One region of the Stenotrophomonas sp. 116085_Sma genome, then DNA from elsewhere that is predicted to be linked to it. Evidence: predicted binding sites of a transcription regulator. Region 1 holds the regulator's gene; the other holds the start of a gene.
The links. The regulator FliA, encoded in region 1, starts transcription of late flagellar genes. The targets are predictions, from matches to a motif close to TAAAGTTTNNCNNNCNNNGGCCGATAA.

Region 1 (7,887 bases):
GATCAGGCCGAGCACGGCGCCGATGATGCCCAGCGTGGGCGCGTAGATGCCCATCGCCTCGAATACCTTGGCACCGGCCTGGTCCTGGTGTTCCTGGCTGCCCAGTTCGATTTCCAGCATGTGCCGCATCGATTCAGGCTCGACGCCGTCCACCAGCAACTGCAGGCCCTTGCGCAGGAACGGATCCTGCTGCGCTTCCACCTGCGATTCCAGGCCCAGCAGGCCCTGGCGACGGGCGATGTTGCTCCACTCGACGATCTGCTGGATCAGTTCGCGACGATCGCTGTGCGGCGGGCGCACGACCCAGCGCACGATCTTGAACGCATGCTTGAACACCGCCGGCGAGGTGTGCAGCAGGATCGCGGCAACGGTGCCGACGATGACGATCACGAACGCCGCAGGCGACCACAGCGACGCCAGGCCGGCGCCCTTGAGGATGCTGCCACCGACCAGCGAGGCCAGGGCGAGAAAGAGTCCAATGAGGCTGAGTCTATCCATGGTTCCGGTATCGGCTTGTATGAATGGGACTTGAGACACCGGGAGAACGCGTACAGACGGTAGTCACAGTTTTCGGGTCGCCGGGCCACGCCCGGCGGTGTTCAGCGGATGCCGTCCACGTCCAGGATCAGTGCCATGCGACCATCGCCGATCAAGGTTGCACCGGCATAACCGCGCAGGCCGCGCAGGGCTTTCGGCAGTGGCTTGATGACCACTTCCTCGCGCCCGCGCACCTGGTCCACGACCAGTCCGAAGCGCGCTTCACCGGCCTGCAGCACCACGATGGTCAGCAGGGTCGACGCGGCGGGCGTCACATCCAGCCACTGGCGCAGGTCGACCAGCGGCAGGGTGTGCGAGCGGCGGTCGAGCACGGCGCGGCCATCGAACCAGCCCAGCGACGTGCGCGGTGCGTGCAGCACTTCCATCACGCGCGCCAGCGGTAGCGCGTAGACGTCCTCGCCGGCCTGCACCAGCAGGGTTGGCAGGATCGCCAGGGTGAGCGGCACGCGGATCAGGAAGCGGCTGCCACGCCCCAGTTCCGACTGGATCTGGATCTGGCCGCTCAGTTCGCGGATGCGCGACTGCACCACGTCCATGCCGACGCCACGGCCGGAAATGTCGGTGACCTGCTGCTTGGTCGAGAAGCCGGGCAGGAACACCAGGTGCAGGCATTCCTCGCTGCTCAGGCGAGCGGCGGCTTCCGGATCGATCAGGCCCTTTTCGCGCGCCTTGGCACGCAGCTTTTCCGGGTCGATGCCGGCACCATCGTCCTGCACCTCGATGCTGACGTAGTCGCCTTCCTGTTGCGCCGACAGGCGCACATGGCCCATCCGTGGCTTGCCCTGCGCTTCACGCAGCTCGGGCATTTCCACACCATGGTCGATGGCGTTGCGGACCAGGTGCACCAGCGGGTCGGCCAGCGCTTCGACCAGGTTGCGGTCGAGCTCGGTCTCGGCGCCGACCAGCTCGAGGTCCACTTCCTTCTTCAGCGAGCGGGCGACGTCGCGGGCGACCTTGGGGAAGCGCGAGAACACCTTGCCAACCGGCTGCATGCGGGTACGCATCACCGCCGACTGCAGGCGGGCAGTGGCGATGTCCAGCGTCGATACGGCGCGGTCCAGCTCCTCGTCGCGCAGGCGTGCACGCAGGGTCTTCAGGCGGTTGCGTGACAGCACCAGTTCGCCGATCAGGTTGACGATCGCATCCAGGCGCTTGGTGTCCACGCGCACGGTGTGCTCGGCCTCGGCCATCGGCTTGGCTGCCGGCTTGGCTGCGGGTGCCGGGCGCGGTGCTGCGGCGGGTGCCGCCGCGACGGCGGCAGCAGGCTTGGCGCCTGGCGCAGCGCCACCGTGCAGCTGGTCCAGCAGGGCTTCGAACTCGTCTTCGCTGATCAGGCCGTCGTCGGCCTTCTTCGCCGGCGCGACTGCGGTCGGCGCGTTGCCGCCGTGCAGCTGGTCGAGCAGGGCCTCGAATTCGTCGTCGGTGATCAGATCGCTGCCACCTGCCGCAGGCGCGGCCGCAGCGACCGGTGCGGCAGTGCCACCGTTCATGTCGAACTGCGCGATCAGGTCCGGCGGCGCATAGCCCGGCTCCGTACCGGAGGACACGGCGTCCAGCATCGACTGCAGGTAGTCCAGCGATTGCTGGGCGGCGTCGAAGTGGTGGGCCTGCAGTACCGCCTGCCCGGCACGCGCGATGCCAAGTGCTTCTTCAGCGGCGTGGCACAGCTCGACCATTGCGGTGACGCCAAGGAAGCCGGCGCCGCCCTTGAGCGTGTGGTAGCCGCGGAACACCGCGTTGAGTTGCTCGGTGTCCTGCGGTGCCTGCTCCAGCGACACCAGCTGTTCGCCCAGGCGATCCAGGATTTCCTGGGCCTCGATGATGAAATCGGCAGTGATGTCGTCGGATACCGCGCTCATGCTTACAGCCCCAGATCCGACAACAGGTCGTCGGCGTCGTTCTGCGAGACCGCGTGGCGGTCCAGTCCCTTCAGTGCCGGCCCGGCCAGTTCCGGATCGGTGCGATGCTGTTCCGGCGGCAGGCCGAGTGCGCCAAAGCCCTCGTGCACGCGGCGGACGATGCCGACCACGCGACGGATGATCTGCCCGGTCAGGTCCTGGTAGCTCTGGGTCAGGGCGATCTCGGTCAGGTTGTGGCGGATGCGCTCGAGCTGCGCGTCCTGGCCCGGCTGCAGGCCTTCGGCGCGCAGCTGTTCGGTCAGGCTGCGGCATTCCTCGGCCAGGTCCAGGGTGCGGTGCGTGGCCTGTTCGGTCATCGCCACCACGTGGTCAAGGCGTGCGCAGGCGTCGTCCAGCTCGCCGGCCTCGCTGGGCACGGTCGGCAGTTCACCCAGTGCCTGTCCCAGCTCGCGGGCCAGCCGCGAGAGGCCGCTCATCATCGGCTGCGTACGCAGCGCGACCAGTCCGTCGATGCGTTGCCGCCAGGCGGCTTCGTCACCGGACTCCAGTGCGTCCAGGGCTTCCTGCAGGCGCAGGGCGAGGGCGTTCTTGTCGACCGTGGTATCCATCAGGCGCTGGCCGCCAGGCGTTCGAAGATCTTGCCGAGCTTCTCTTCCAGCGTCTGCGCGGTGAACGGCTTGATGATGTAGCCGTTCACGCCGTTCTGGGCGGCTTCGATGATCTGCTCGCGCTTGGCCTCGGCGGTGACCATCAGCACCGGCAGGGTCTTCAGCTTGGCATCGGCGCGGATCGCCTTCAGCAGCTCGATGCCGGTCATCACCGGCATGTTCCAGTCGGTGACCACGAAATCGAACGGCTGGCTCTGCAGCAGCGACAGCGCGGCATGCCCGTCCTCGGCTTCGGCGGTGTTGGTGAAGCCCAGATCGCCCAGCAGGTTCTTGACGATTCGACGCATGGTCGAGAAGTCGTCGACGATCAGGATGCGCATGTTCTTGTTCAAAGCAGAGTTCCTTTGTTGTTCATTCCGGGCGGCCGGGGGCAGCCGCCTCGGGCATGTTCATTCTTCCAGGCCGGCGTCCGCCGCCTCGAAAATCTTGAGCCGGCCACGCAGGCGCAGCACCGCCTGGCCGTGGATCTGGCAGACCCGCGACTCGCTCACGCCGAGCACCGCGCCGATCTCCTTCAGGTTCAGTTCCTGCTCGTAATAGAGCGAGAGCACCAGCTGTTCGCGCTCGGGCAGGTGGCCGATGGCCTTGCCCAGCTCGCGGCCGAATTCGCCGCGCTCCAGCACCTGCTGCGGGGTCGGGCCGCCCTGGGCGACGGTGTCCAGCTCGCCCTGGTCCTCGATGCGCGATTCCAGGCTCAGTACCTGGCCGCGTGCGGCGTCTTCCATCAACCGCAGGTATTCGGGCAGCGGCATCTCCATCGCGGCGGCCACTTCGGTGGCGCTGGCGGCGCGGCCGCTGCTCTGTTCCAGGCGGCGGATGGTGGCGGCGGCATCGCGGGCACGGCGGTGCACCGAGCGCGGCACCCAGTCGCCACGGCGGATCTCGTCGATCATCGAACCGCGGATGCGGATCGAGGCATAGGTCTCGAACGAGGCGCCCTGGTCGGCGTCGTAGCTGCGCGAGGCTTCGATCAGGCCCATCATGCCGGCCTGGATCAGGTCGTCCACTTCAACGCTGGCCGGCAGCCGCGCGGCCAGGTGGTGGGCTATGCGCCGCACCAGGTCCGAGTGCTGGGCGATGACCTCGTTGGCCGCCGAGCGCTGGACCTCCCGGTACTGGGCTGCACCTTTCATGCGGCCACCCCGCGCTGCTTGAGAATGCGCTCGAGGAAGAACTCGACGCCGCCACGCGGTTCGGTTGGCGCCTGCCAGCGTGCGGTGCGACGCGCGATCTCGGTGATCGCCAGTGCTGCCGGGCTGGACGGATAGGCTTTCACCACCGGCTGCTGGCGCTGCACCGACAGGCGCAGCCAGTCATCCTGCGGCACGCAGCCCAGGTAGTTCAGCGAGACATCGGCGAGGAACTTCTCGCAGACGCGGGTCAGCTTCTCGTACAGCACGCGGCCCTCGTTGGGGTCGCGCACCATGTTGGCCACCACCTGGATGCGGTCCACGCCGCGTTCGCGCGACAGCACCTTGATCAGCGCGTAGGCGTCGGTGATCGACGCGGGTTCATCGCAGACCACCACCACGGTGTCCTGTGCGGCCTGGCAGAAGGTCAGCACGCCGTCGGTGATGCCGGCGGCGGTGTCGACCACCATGATGTCCAGTTCGCGTTCCAGTTCGGAGAACACGTTGACCAGGCCGACGTGCTCGGCCGGGGCCAGCTCGGCCATGTGCCGGCGGCCGGACGCGGCCGGGACCACCAGCACGCCGTTCGGGCCTTCGACGATCACATCGTCCAGCGAGCAGCGGCCGGCGACCAGGTCGGCCAGCGTGAAGGTGGGGTTCAGCCCCAGGATCACGTCGATGTTGGCCAGGCCAAGGTCGGCGTCCAGCAGCAGCGTGCGCTTGCCCATGCCGGCCAGTGCCACGGCCAGGTTGGCCGAGACATTGGTCTTGCCCACGCCGCCCTTGCCGCCAGTGACGGCAAGGGTGCGCACAGGGCCGAGCGGCTCGCTGCGGGTGGCCGACAGCGGGAAGGTCTTGGTCAGCTTGGCGTACTCACGCGACGGCATGGTTCAACTCCGGGTTGCAGGGCATATCGGCCGCTCGGCGCAAATCTTCAAGGCGAAGTACAAGATTGGCTGCACTGGCCCGGTGCAGGTCGTCCGGAACGTCCTGGCCATCGGTCACCCAGGTGATCGGCAGGGCATGGTCCACGGCCACCGACAGGGCGTTGCCGAAGCGGCCGGTCTCGTCCAGCTTGCTCAGCACCAGGCCTTGCAGGTTGGCGGCGCCGAAGCGGCGGACCACCTCGTCCATGTCGCCGAAGCTGGTGTTGGCCGGCAGCACCAGCAGGGTGCGGACCTGGCGGGCGGCGCGCAGCCACTGCAGCTGGGCGGCCAGTGCGCGGTCGCGCGGGCCCAGCCCGGCGGTGTCGATCAGCACCAGCTTGTAGTCCTTCAGGCGTTCCAGCAGCTGGTCCAGGTCGGTGCCGCTGTTGGCCTCGTGCACCGCGATGCCGAGCTGGCGGCCGTAGCCGTACAGCTGCTCGCGGGCGCCGATGCGGGTGGTGTCGGTGGTCACCAGGGCGACGTCACGCGGGGCGTGCTTCTCGGCGAAGCGCGAGGCCAGCTTGGCGATGGTGGTGGTCTTGCCGGCGCCGGTCGGGCCGACCAGCGCGATCACGCCGCCTTCTTCCAGCGGGTCGACCGGGGCGATCGGCAGCTTGCGCGAGATCAGCCCCAGCATCAGGCCGCGTCCACGGTGGGCTTCGGTCTCCAGCGGGATCTGCATGGCCACGTCGCGGGCCAGCCCGGCGTCGAATCCGTACTCGTCCATAAGGTCCAGCGCGGTGGCGCGCACCGGGCAGCCGCGCAGGCGCTCGTCGGTGAAGCGGTTCATCTCGCGCTCGATCACCTGGCGCATGCCGGCCACTTCCTGGCGCAGCTGGCGGATCTCGGCGTCGTCCTGGGCAACCACGGTCAGCACCGGGGCCGGGGCGAGGGTGGGCTCCGGCGCGGTTTCGGCGCTGGCATCGGCCAACGCCGGTTCGCTGGCGGCGATGGCCGGCTGCGGTTCGGCGACGGCCGCGCCCGGCAGCGGCGGCGGCTGCACGGCGGGGGGCACGCTTTCGTGATGCATGTCGTGCGGCGGGTCGATCTGGAAGCGGGCACGGTTGGCTGGCGCGCTGACGGCCGGTGCCGGTGCAACGATGGCCTCGGCGAACGGGGCGAAGATCTGTTCGGGCAGCGCCGGTTCGTTGACGGCAGCGCGGGCCAGGGTCGCGGCGAAGCCGGTGCTGCCGCGGGTCGGCACGATCTCGTCGGCGCTGTCCAGGGTGCGGCCGGTGGCACCGACCGCGGCGCGGGCGAGGGCGGCCACGGCCGAGGTGGTGGCGGCCACCGGCTCCGGCGCCGGGGTAGCGCTGCGGCGGCGGGTCACCGCGGCGATCACCGCGTCGGCGGCGGTGCGCGGCTTCGGTGCCGGCGGCGGGGCGACGTCACGACGCGAGGCTTCCAGTGCGCGCTGCACGGCGCTCTCGTCGTAGTTGGCCGCGGCGACGATCTCGATGCCTTCCTCGATCCGGCGGTTGGACAGGATCACGGCGTCAGGACCATGTTCCTTGCGCACCAGGTTCATGGCCGAGCGCATGTCGGCGGCGACGAATCGTTTGATTTTCATGCTGTGGTCACGGGACGAAGACGGCGGGGTGGCGGTCGGGGAACTCGGGTGGTCGGTGGTCTGCACGGTGCGGGTTCCCCTTGGTATCTGTCTGTTGCGTTGGTTCGAAAGTGGTGTCTGTTTTCTGGCGCATCGGAGGGCGGCGTCAGCTGATCGTTCCGACCAGCTTCAGGCGCTTGTCCTCCGGCACCTCGCTGTAGGCCAGGACCGACAGCGACGGAACGCTGTGGCGGACCAGGCGGGCCAGCGCGGCGCGCACCGGGCCAGGTACCAGCACGACCGCGGGCTCGTTGCGGGCTTCCTGCTTGCTGACACATTCGGCCAGGCTCTGGTGCAGTCGCTCAGCGAGTCCGGGTTCCAGCGCGGCGCCGTTGCCCTGCGTGGACTCCTGCAAGACACGTTCCAATTGCGGGTTGAGGGTGAACACCGGCAGCTCCGCCGACATTCCGGCGATCTCCTGCACGATGAAGCGGCCCAGCGCGGTGCGCACGGCAGCGGTCAGCACCGCCGGGTCCTGGCTGCTGGGCGCGTGTTCGACCAGTGCCTCGGCGATCTTGCGCAGCTGGCGGATCGGAATGCGCTCGACCAGCAGGTTCTGCAGCACGCGCACCACCGCCGACAGCGGCAGCGCCTTCGGCGTCAGATCTTCGACGAGCTTGGGCGCGCTCTTGGCCAGGTTGGCCAGCAGGTGCTGCACTTCCTCGTGGCCGAGCAGTTCCGGCGCGTGCTCGCGGATCAGGTGCGACAGGTGGGTAGCGACCACGGTGGCCGGGTCGACCACGGTGTAGCCCAGCGTTTCGGCCTGGGCACGCTGGTGCGGCTGGATCCAGGTGGCATCCAGGCCGAACGCGGGGTCCTTGCCGGCGATACCTTCCAGCGCGCCGAGTGCACTGCCGGGGTCCAGCGCCAGTTCGCGGTCCGGGTGGATCTCGGCGGTGGCCACCGGCACGCCGTGCACCAGCACGCGGTAACCATTGGCCGGCAGCTCCAGATTGTCGCGGATATGCACCGACGGAATCAGGAAGCCGACGTCCTGGGTCAACTTGCGGCGCACACCCTTGATGCGCGCCATCAATTCGCCGCCCTGGTTGCTGTCCACCAGCGGGATCAGCCGGTAGCCGACCTCCAGGCCCAGCGGATCGACCGGGCGCAGCTCGTCCCAGCTCAGTTCGGCGG
Region 2 (7,887 bases), 850 kb from region 1:
GCATCGGCTACCTCGCCTGGCTGCGCGGTGATGGCGTGGCCGGCAGCGTACTTCTGCTGGTGCTCGCGCAACCGTTGTTCTACCTGGCCACCGCCGCCTACGCATTGTTCTTCGTCGGCGTGACCCGCGACATGGGTACCGCGCTGTCGGCGGTCGGCCTCAGCATCGGCACCGCGCTGGCATTCTCCAGCGCCACCTTCCCGGTGCTGGATGGCCCCCTGTTCACCCGCATCTGGCATCAACTGCTGCCACTCAGCGCCTACATCAAGCTGCAGACCCAGCAGCAGTTCATCGGTTCGCCGCTGCAGGTTTCGGCATGGCCGCTGGCCACGCTGTTGTTGATGACGGCGGTGGCCGGTGGCATCGGCGGCCTGCGCCTGATCGCCTTCGCGCGCACGCCCGAAGCCGCGCAGCCTGCGGGGACGGACGCATGAGCACACTCTGGCGCAGCCTGCGGCAGACCCTGATGGCGGTGCTCTGCGACCGCTACGCGATCGTGGTGATGGTCGGTGCGGTGATCCTGTACTCGTTCTTCTATCCAGCCGCCTACCGGCACCAGGTGGCCGGCAACCTGCCGGTGCTGGTGGTAGACGAAGACCACAGCGCGACCAGCCGCGAGCTGCTGCGCAAGCTCGACGCACTGCGCGTCGCGCGCGTGGTCGGGCAACCGGCGGACGTCGACAGCGCACGCCGGCAGCTCGAAGCCGGCCATGCCGAAGGCATCGTCGTGATCCCGGCCAACCTGGAGCGCGACATCCTGCGCGGCCATCCGGCCAAGCTGGTATTGCTTGGCAACGGTGCCTACCTGGGCCGCGCCAGCTGGGTGCTGGGCAGCGTAGCTGATGCGCTGGGTGCGTTCGGGCGTGATGCCTTGGTCGGCCAGGCCGCCTTCATGGGTCCACCGCAGGCACCGCCGGTCACGCTTGTGCAGCGCCCGCTGTACAACACGCAAGAAGGCTATGGCAGCGCCATCGTACCCGGCGTGGCCGAACTGATCGTGCACCAGACGCTGCTGATGGGCATCGGCGTCCTGCTCGGCGGCCGCCGCCTTGCACTCGGCCGGCGCCTGCGCTTCGACCTGCCGACGCTGGCGGGCATGGCATTGGGCTTCGGCCTGATCGGCCTGTTCGGCCTGTTCTGGTATGCCGGTTTCACTGCCTGGGTGCAGGACTATCCACGCGGTGGCAACCCGCTGGGCCAGCTGCTGGGTGGCACGCTGTTCATTGCGGCGACGGTGACCTTCGGCCTGTTCGTCGGCAGCTTCTTCCGCACCCGCGAGCGCGCCTTCCAGTACATCATCGCCACCTCGATCCCGCTGTTCTTCCTGGCCAACCTGTCATGGCCGGCGGTGATGACGCCGCAACCGCTGGTCTGGCTGGCACAGCTGCTGCCGACCACCTCGGGCATCAACCTGATGGTGCGCCTGAACCAGATGGACGCCCGCCTGGCCGACGTCAGCCACGAACTGATCACCCTCACCGTCCTGCTGCTGCTCTACGGCAGCCTCGCCGCCTGGCGCCTCCTCGCCCCAACGGGGACGGAGGGGATTAAGTCGTAAACGGCAAGGTTGAGGGATTGCGACTTGATCCCCTCCGTCCCCTATTCAGGGGTCGGGCGCGTACCAGAACGGAATGCGGTACTCGCGGCGTCGCTCCGGGCCGCGTTCGCCCCCTTCGGCATTCCAGACGAGGCTCAGGTCATGGCGTCCGGGTGCCAGCGTCGCCATGGGCAGATAGCCCACCAGGCCACGCATGTCGAGATCGCGGCGCTCCATCGGCATGAAGTCGTGCAGGTCAACCGGCGTGCCATCCAGCTGCACCCGCCACAACCGCGACAGGCACTCCACCGCTGCGCTGGCGGCCTTTGCGCCGGTCGCTTCATCGCGTGCGGCGGGCGAGGCAGTGCAGTGCTGGCGCGCCAGCGGGTTGTCGCGCTGGGGGCGGTGTGGAATGAACACACGCAGGCGTGAACCACTGATCGTGTCCGAAGGGATCATCGGATACGGCAGCAGCTGATCGTGCGCCGAACGCATCGATTCGTAGTGCGCGCTCAACATGCCGTGTTCGACGGCCTCGTCGGTCATCACCTGGTAGCGGTTGAACAGCGAGAACTTCACCGAACCCAGCACCTGCACCGCGCCCAGCACCATGGCCACCATCACCGCCAGCAGATAGACCGCCATGAACGAACGCGAGCGCAGGTTGCTCTGCAGGGTCAGCTGCATGGTCTGCATCAGGCGCAGCAGGGGAATCCGTTGCAGGCCCGCCAGGAAGCGTTGCAGCCACCGCTGCAGGCCGTGATAGGCCTGGTCGCGCCGCTGCCGGCGCGCAATGACACGCTCCAGCAGTGCAGGAACCAGTGCGAGCACAAGCAGGCTGGCCAGCACGGTACCGACCACGATCATGGCCACACGGTCGGAACCGCCGGCAAGCGCACTGATCGCCATCGCCACGCACAACGTCAGCACGGCCATCACCAGGGTGCCGGCCAGCGTCTGCACCGCCAGCAGCGTGGTGGAAAAGAGCATGGTGGCCAAACGATCAGCGCGTTCGATGCTGCCGTCCAGGCCGCCGTCGCGGGCCTTGAGGAAGGCGCGGGATACCGGGCCCATCTGCGGCAGCCGTTCCCAGTCGATGCCCTTGGGGAAGTGCGATTTCAGCCCGATCAGGCCTATCCAGTAGCCGCGCACGGTCAGGTGCGCGATCAGCGCTACCGCCAGCACGTAACACATGCCCACGCTGATGCTGAAACCAAACCACAGCACCTGGAAGTACATGCCTTCCGTGTGCAGGCTGCTGCGTGCCCACGCATCGAACAGGTAGCCTGGTACCGCCAACAGTGCGAACGCCAGCAGGCCAGAGATGAACAGTTCGAGCTCGTCGGTACGCTCACGCAGTCGGCCGAAGCGCGCTGCAGCTTCCGGTGCTGGATCGACCTCGACAGCCGGCGCGCGCGACTCAGCCAGGGGTGATTCGTTCACTGGGCGTTCATCCGTTGAAGTCCGCGCAGTATAGACACCGGGCTGCGCTCCGCGATACGGGGCCGCTCAACGCCGAACGCCGGCACGGGGCCGGCGTTCGGGGAATACGTACTGCGGTGTGGAAGGGGAAACGAGGTCTGGCTGTAACCGATCAGCGGTAGACGCGTTCGCAGCGGCGTTCGACCACGCGGTCGCCGTTCTTCTGCTGGCTGTTGCCCTGGATCTGGCGGCCGGCCGCGCCGCCAGCTACGGCACCGGCCACGGTGGCCAGCTTCTTGCCATTGCCACCGCCCACCTGGTTGCCCAGCAGACCACCAATCACCGCGCCGGTGGCGGTACCGGCGATACGGTTGGGATCGCGCGAGTTGCGCTGCACTTCCACGTTCTTGCAGACCACTCGGCTGCCATCGTTGAACTTGCGTCCTTCGTCGCGCGGCCCGTAGGTCTGCGCGCCGGCAACGGACGTTGCTGCCAGCAGGGTGCCCAGCACAAGCAGTCGGGTCGAGGTCTTCATGGCCATCTCCTGAGGTCCGGTATGGCGCAAGTCTCCTCCCGGGGCTGGCAACCTGAAGTGAAATACGCGTGTCCGCCGCCTCATCGGCCATCGCGCGTTCAGGAAGAAAGTTGCGCCCATCGCGATCAGCCATCGCGATGGGCGCCGTCTCCCTACCGGCATGCGCTGTTGCTAGAACTCTTCCCAACCACCCGCATTGGCAGCCAACGTCGGCTCGATGCGCGGTGACAGCACCGCCGGGCGTCTCACCGGCGTGACCGAGGCCGCTACCGCCGCAAGCGCGCGCGGGACCGATACGGCTGCCACGGCTGCCCCGGTGCGGAACACCGACACCGCTTCGGTCAGAAGGTTGGCCTGCTCTTCCATGGAACGCGCTGCGGCGCTGGCCTCTTCCACCAGCGCGGCATTCTGCTGGGTGGTCTCGTCCATCTGCACCACGGCCTGGTTGACCTGTTCGATGCCCGAGCTCTGCTCCTGCGATGCGGCTGAGATATCGGCCATGATGTCTGTGACGCGCTGCACCGACGCCACGATCTCGCCCATCGTGGTGCCGGCCTGGCGGACCAGCGCCGATCCATCGGCGACCTTGCCGACCGAATCCTCGATCAGGCCCTTGATCTCCTTGGCCGCGCCGGCCGAGCGCTGCGCCAGTGTGCGCACCTCACTGGCCACCACCGCAAAGCCCCTGCCCTGCTCGCCGGCACGAGCGGCTTCCACTGCAGCGTTAAGCGCCAGAATGTTGGTCTGGAATGCGATGCCATCAATGACCGAAATGATCTCGGCGATCTTCTTCGAGGAGGCTTCGATGGCCGACATGGTGGTCACCACCTGGCCGACCACCTCGCCGCCCTGCGACGCGACACCGTGCGCACCGATGGCGAGCTGGTTGGCCTGGCGTGCGTGCTCTGCGTTCTGCTTCACGGTGGAGGTCAGTTCCTCCATTGACGCCGCCGTCTCTTCCAGGTTCGCCGCTTGCTGCTCGGTGCGCCGCGACAGATCGGTGTTGCCCGAGGCGATCTCGCCTGCCGCCAGGTTGATGCTGGACGCGCTGGACTGGATACGGCCGACAATCTGCTTGAGCTGATCGACGGTGGCATTGCAGTCATCACGCATGCGGGCGAACACGCCGTGGAAGTCGCCCTGCATGCGCACGGTGAGGTCACCGCGCGAGATCGCCTGCAGCAGCGTCGACACCTGCACCAGGTTCTCGTCGGTGGTCTGCATCAGGCGATTGAGCCCGGCCACCATGTCGCGGAAATCATAGGCGAAGCGATCTTCATCGCCGCGCAGGCTGAAATCGCCCGCCGCCGCGGCCGTCGCCAGCCGGCGGATCTCGCTGTTGATCGCCGACAGGCTGGTCTTGGTCTCGTCCATGGCCTGGGTGATCGCCGCCTTCTCGCCCGGCAACGGATCCATGTCCACCGACAGGTCGCCACGGGCGTAGTGCTTCATCACTTCGATCAGCCGGCTCTGCACCTGCACGTGCGAGCCGACCAGCGCATTGGTCTCGTGCACCATGCGCCCGTAGTCGCCGGGGAAAGCGCTCTCATCCATGCGGTAGCTGAGGCTACCCGCATCGTGCTGGCGGGCCAGCTCGCCCTGCGCCGCCATCACCGCCTGCAACTGTGCCTGCATGCGCTGCATTGATCGGAGCAGCTGGGTCACCTCGTCGTTGCCGGAGGCGTCGATGCTGCTGTCCAGGCGGCCACCGGCAATACCGTCGGCCAGCTTCACCGCCCCTGCCAGCGGACGGGTCAGGCTGCGGGTGATGGCCCACGCCGCCAGTGAACCCAGTATCAGGCTCAGCACCCCGAACACGATCGACAACGTGCCGGTCCAGGATTCGGTCGCGCGGTACTCCTCGCGGCTGCGCGCTGTCAGCGCCTCCTGATGCCGCAGCAGGGTCGAGATGGCTTCATTCCAGGCCGTCGCCAGGCCATGTTCGGCCAGCAGTTCCTTGGCCGCGCCGTCGAAATCGCCGGCCCTCATGCGCTCATGCAGATGCTGGGTGGAAGCGTCGGTAGCCTTGCGCGCCGCCTCGATCTTCGCCACCAGGGTATCGCCGGTGGCATCACGTGGAATCTTGATGTACCTGGCCCAGATACCATCGTAGGTCTGCGACAGCTCCTGCGCCTTCTGATAATCCTTGTCGAAATCCTCGCCGCGCTTGATCACCATCAGCCGGCGATGCATCAGCACCGCGTTGTTGGTATCCAGCATGTCGTTCAACAGCCGCATCTTCACCATGTTGACGTCCACCACCTTCTCGAACTGGGCGGACTTCAGGTGATTCCCGTACAGCACGAGGCCAACGATGGCCACGATGAACAGCAGCAGCAGACCAAACCCGGCACCCAGCCGGGATCCCACTCGGAGGTTGCGTAAGGCGAGCATCTCAATTCCCTTGATCATGGCCGTACGATCGGTGGCGGCGCGACCGGGAGAATCTTTAAGAGCTTTTCCGCATATACCTTCGTGAATATCTTCAACTGCGAGGAAAATCGTGAAAAATGTATCTCAACCCGCATTCATATTCGAAAAGATTATCTTTGATTTTCCACACTAGGAATCCTTTCATGCCCCTTACCCTGCAGATTGAAGGCAGTGCGATCCACGACATCGGCAGCCTCCATGCCGAACTCAACCGCGTGTTCATGGCAAGCGAGGACTGGCAGCTCGGGCCGAACCTGGATGCGCTGGACGACCTGTTGCATGGCGGTTATGGCGCGTTGGCTGGCCACGATCAGGTCACCCTCGTCTGGCGCGACATCGCACATAGCCGCGCGGCTCTGGGCGTCGATGCCACCCGCCGCTGGCTGCAGGCAAAACTCGACGGGCCGGGTCACTTCAACGCGCAGGCCATCACCCACCAGCTGCAGGCCCTGCAACGGGGCGATGGCCAGACCTACTTCGAGATCGTCATGGAGATATTCGCCAGCCACCGGCAGATCACGCTCATCCCGGCCTGATTGCGTGCCCCGCACGTACTTTGCTCATCATCGGCAGCGGCGTCCCCCAGCCCCAGCAGTTACCATGGACGGCCCTGTACCTGCTCCGCCGTCGCCGCCCTCCGGCGCGACCGGATGCCCTGATCCACGAGTGCCATGTCCAAAGACAAGTCCGCCGAACACACCCCGCTGATGAAGCACGATGGATTCATCGGAATCATATGCAAGCAAGCCCTTCTGCAGCAATGACTCCGGCCCATTGGCGGCCGAACAGCGCTTAAAACGCAACACCGTCGCAACAAGCCCCCTGCAGCAAGCCCGACCCATTTTTGTTGATTGGAATCGATTCCAATCTCGGAGTCTGAGGAGATGAGACACGAGGGGTAGTAGGATTGAGTTGTCCCATTCACCTGGTCACTCAACAGCTGCCTGATGACGAAATCCATCCAGGTTATTTCTGCATCTAAGTTCGCTACAACTTTTGCCCTCCGACCCGAGCTTCACGCGTGGCTTCTCGGTGCCGGCGCTTCTGCGGCCTCCGGCATCCCGACCGGCTATGACATGATCCTGGACTTCAAAGCCAGGCTCTATTGCCAAGAGACCCGGTTCCCTCGCCGAAACGTTGATCCGAGTGATCCACTGTGGGTTCAGCGCATTGACGAGTTCTTCTCTCGCACCCCTCTCCTTCCGCCCCCTAACGATCCGACCGAGTATGCGGCCGCGTTCGAGGCGATTTATCCGCAAGAGACCCATCGTCGCCAATACATCGCTGACGCCATCAGCAAGGGCAACCCCTGTTTTGGGCATCGCATGCTGGCCGGTCTGATAAGCGCCTCAAAGGCTCCCTGCGTCTTCACGACCAACTTTGATCCTCTCATTGAAGAATCCAGCCTGCTGGCGGCATCCCTAATGCCACCAGGAGCCGCGAGCAAGCCTACGGTGGCGACTCTAGACTCTGCACACCTGGCTACGCGCTGCCTGGATGAGTCTGACTGGCCCCTCATCGCCAAGCTTCATGGCGACTACCGTTCAACATCCCTGAAGAACACCACGAGCGAGCTGGCTTCCCAAGACCATAATCTGCGCCGGGCTATGGTTGAAGCCTGCAAGCGGTTCGGTCTGGTCGTAGTCGGCTACAGCGGACGCGATTCCTCCGTGATGGAGGCGCTTGAGTCGGTCCTGGCCTACGAGAACCCCTTCCCAAGCGGCCTCTACTGGTGTGCGTCTTCCCGCTCCAAGCTCCTGCCGGCTGTGAATGATTTTTTGCAGAAGGCTGTGTCTGCGGGAGTCAGCGTCTTCATCATCGAGTCCGCGACGTTCGACGAGTTGGCCGGCGATCTGCTCAACCAAATCAGCCTTCCAAGCCCGCTGCTGGACCATGTCCTGTCGTTCCAGCCGACCCAGCTCGCAGCTCCCATCCCGGTGCGCGCGGCGGAAGCACGGAA

Region 2: a site for FliA is predicted at 5,920-5,946, ahead of ACZK0Z_RS16500 (methyl-accepting chemotaxis protein). Genes of this name have one in related genera too.

What each region holds. Positions count from the first base shown of each region.
Region 1 is NZ_CM151057.1:2,659,379-2,667,265, reverse strand. Features, by position in the region: gene ACZK0Z_RS12555 (flagellar motor protein) at 1-498, opposite strand, end outside; gene ACZK0Z_RS12550 (chemotaxis protein CheA) at 600-2,417, opposite strand; gene ACZK0Z_RS12545 (protein phosphatase CheZ) at 2,420-3,025, opposite strand; gene cheY (chemotaxis response regulator CheY) at 3,025-3,417, opposite strand; gene ACZK0Z_RS12535 (RNA polymerase sigma factor FliA) at 3,475-4,218, opposite strand; gene ACZK0Z_RS12530 (MinD/ParA family ATP-binding protein) at 4,215-5,102, opposite strand; gene flhF (flagellar biosynthesis GTPase FlhF) at 5,089-6,711, opposite strand; gene flhA (flagellar biosynthesis protein FlhA) at 6,857-7,887, opposite strand, start outside.
Region 2 is NZ_CM151057.1:3,510,691-3,518,577, forward strand. Features, by position in the region: gene ACZK0Z_RS16480 (ABC transporter permease) at 1-434, shown strand, start outside; gene ACZK0Z_RS16485 (ABC transporter permease) at 431-1,558, shown strand; gene ACZK0Z_RS16490 (hypothetical protein) at 1,604-2,980, opposite strand; gene ACZK0Z_RS16495 (glycine zipper 2TM domain-containing protein) at 3,132-3,500, opposite strand; gene ACZK0Z_RS16500 (methyl-accepting chemotaxis protein) at 3,666-5,888, opposite strand; gene ACZK0Z_RS16505 (barstar family protein) at 6,071-6,463, shown strand; gene ACZK0Z_RS16510 (SIR2 family protein) at 6,875-7,887, shown strand, end outside.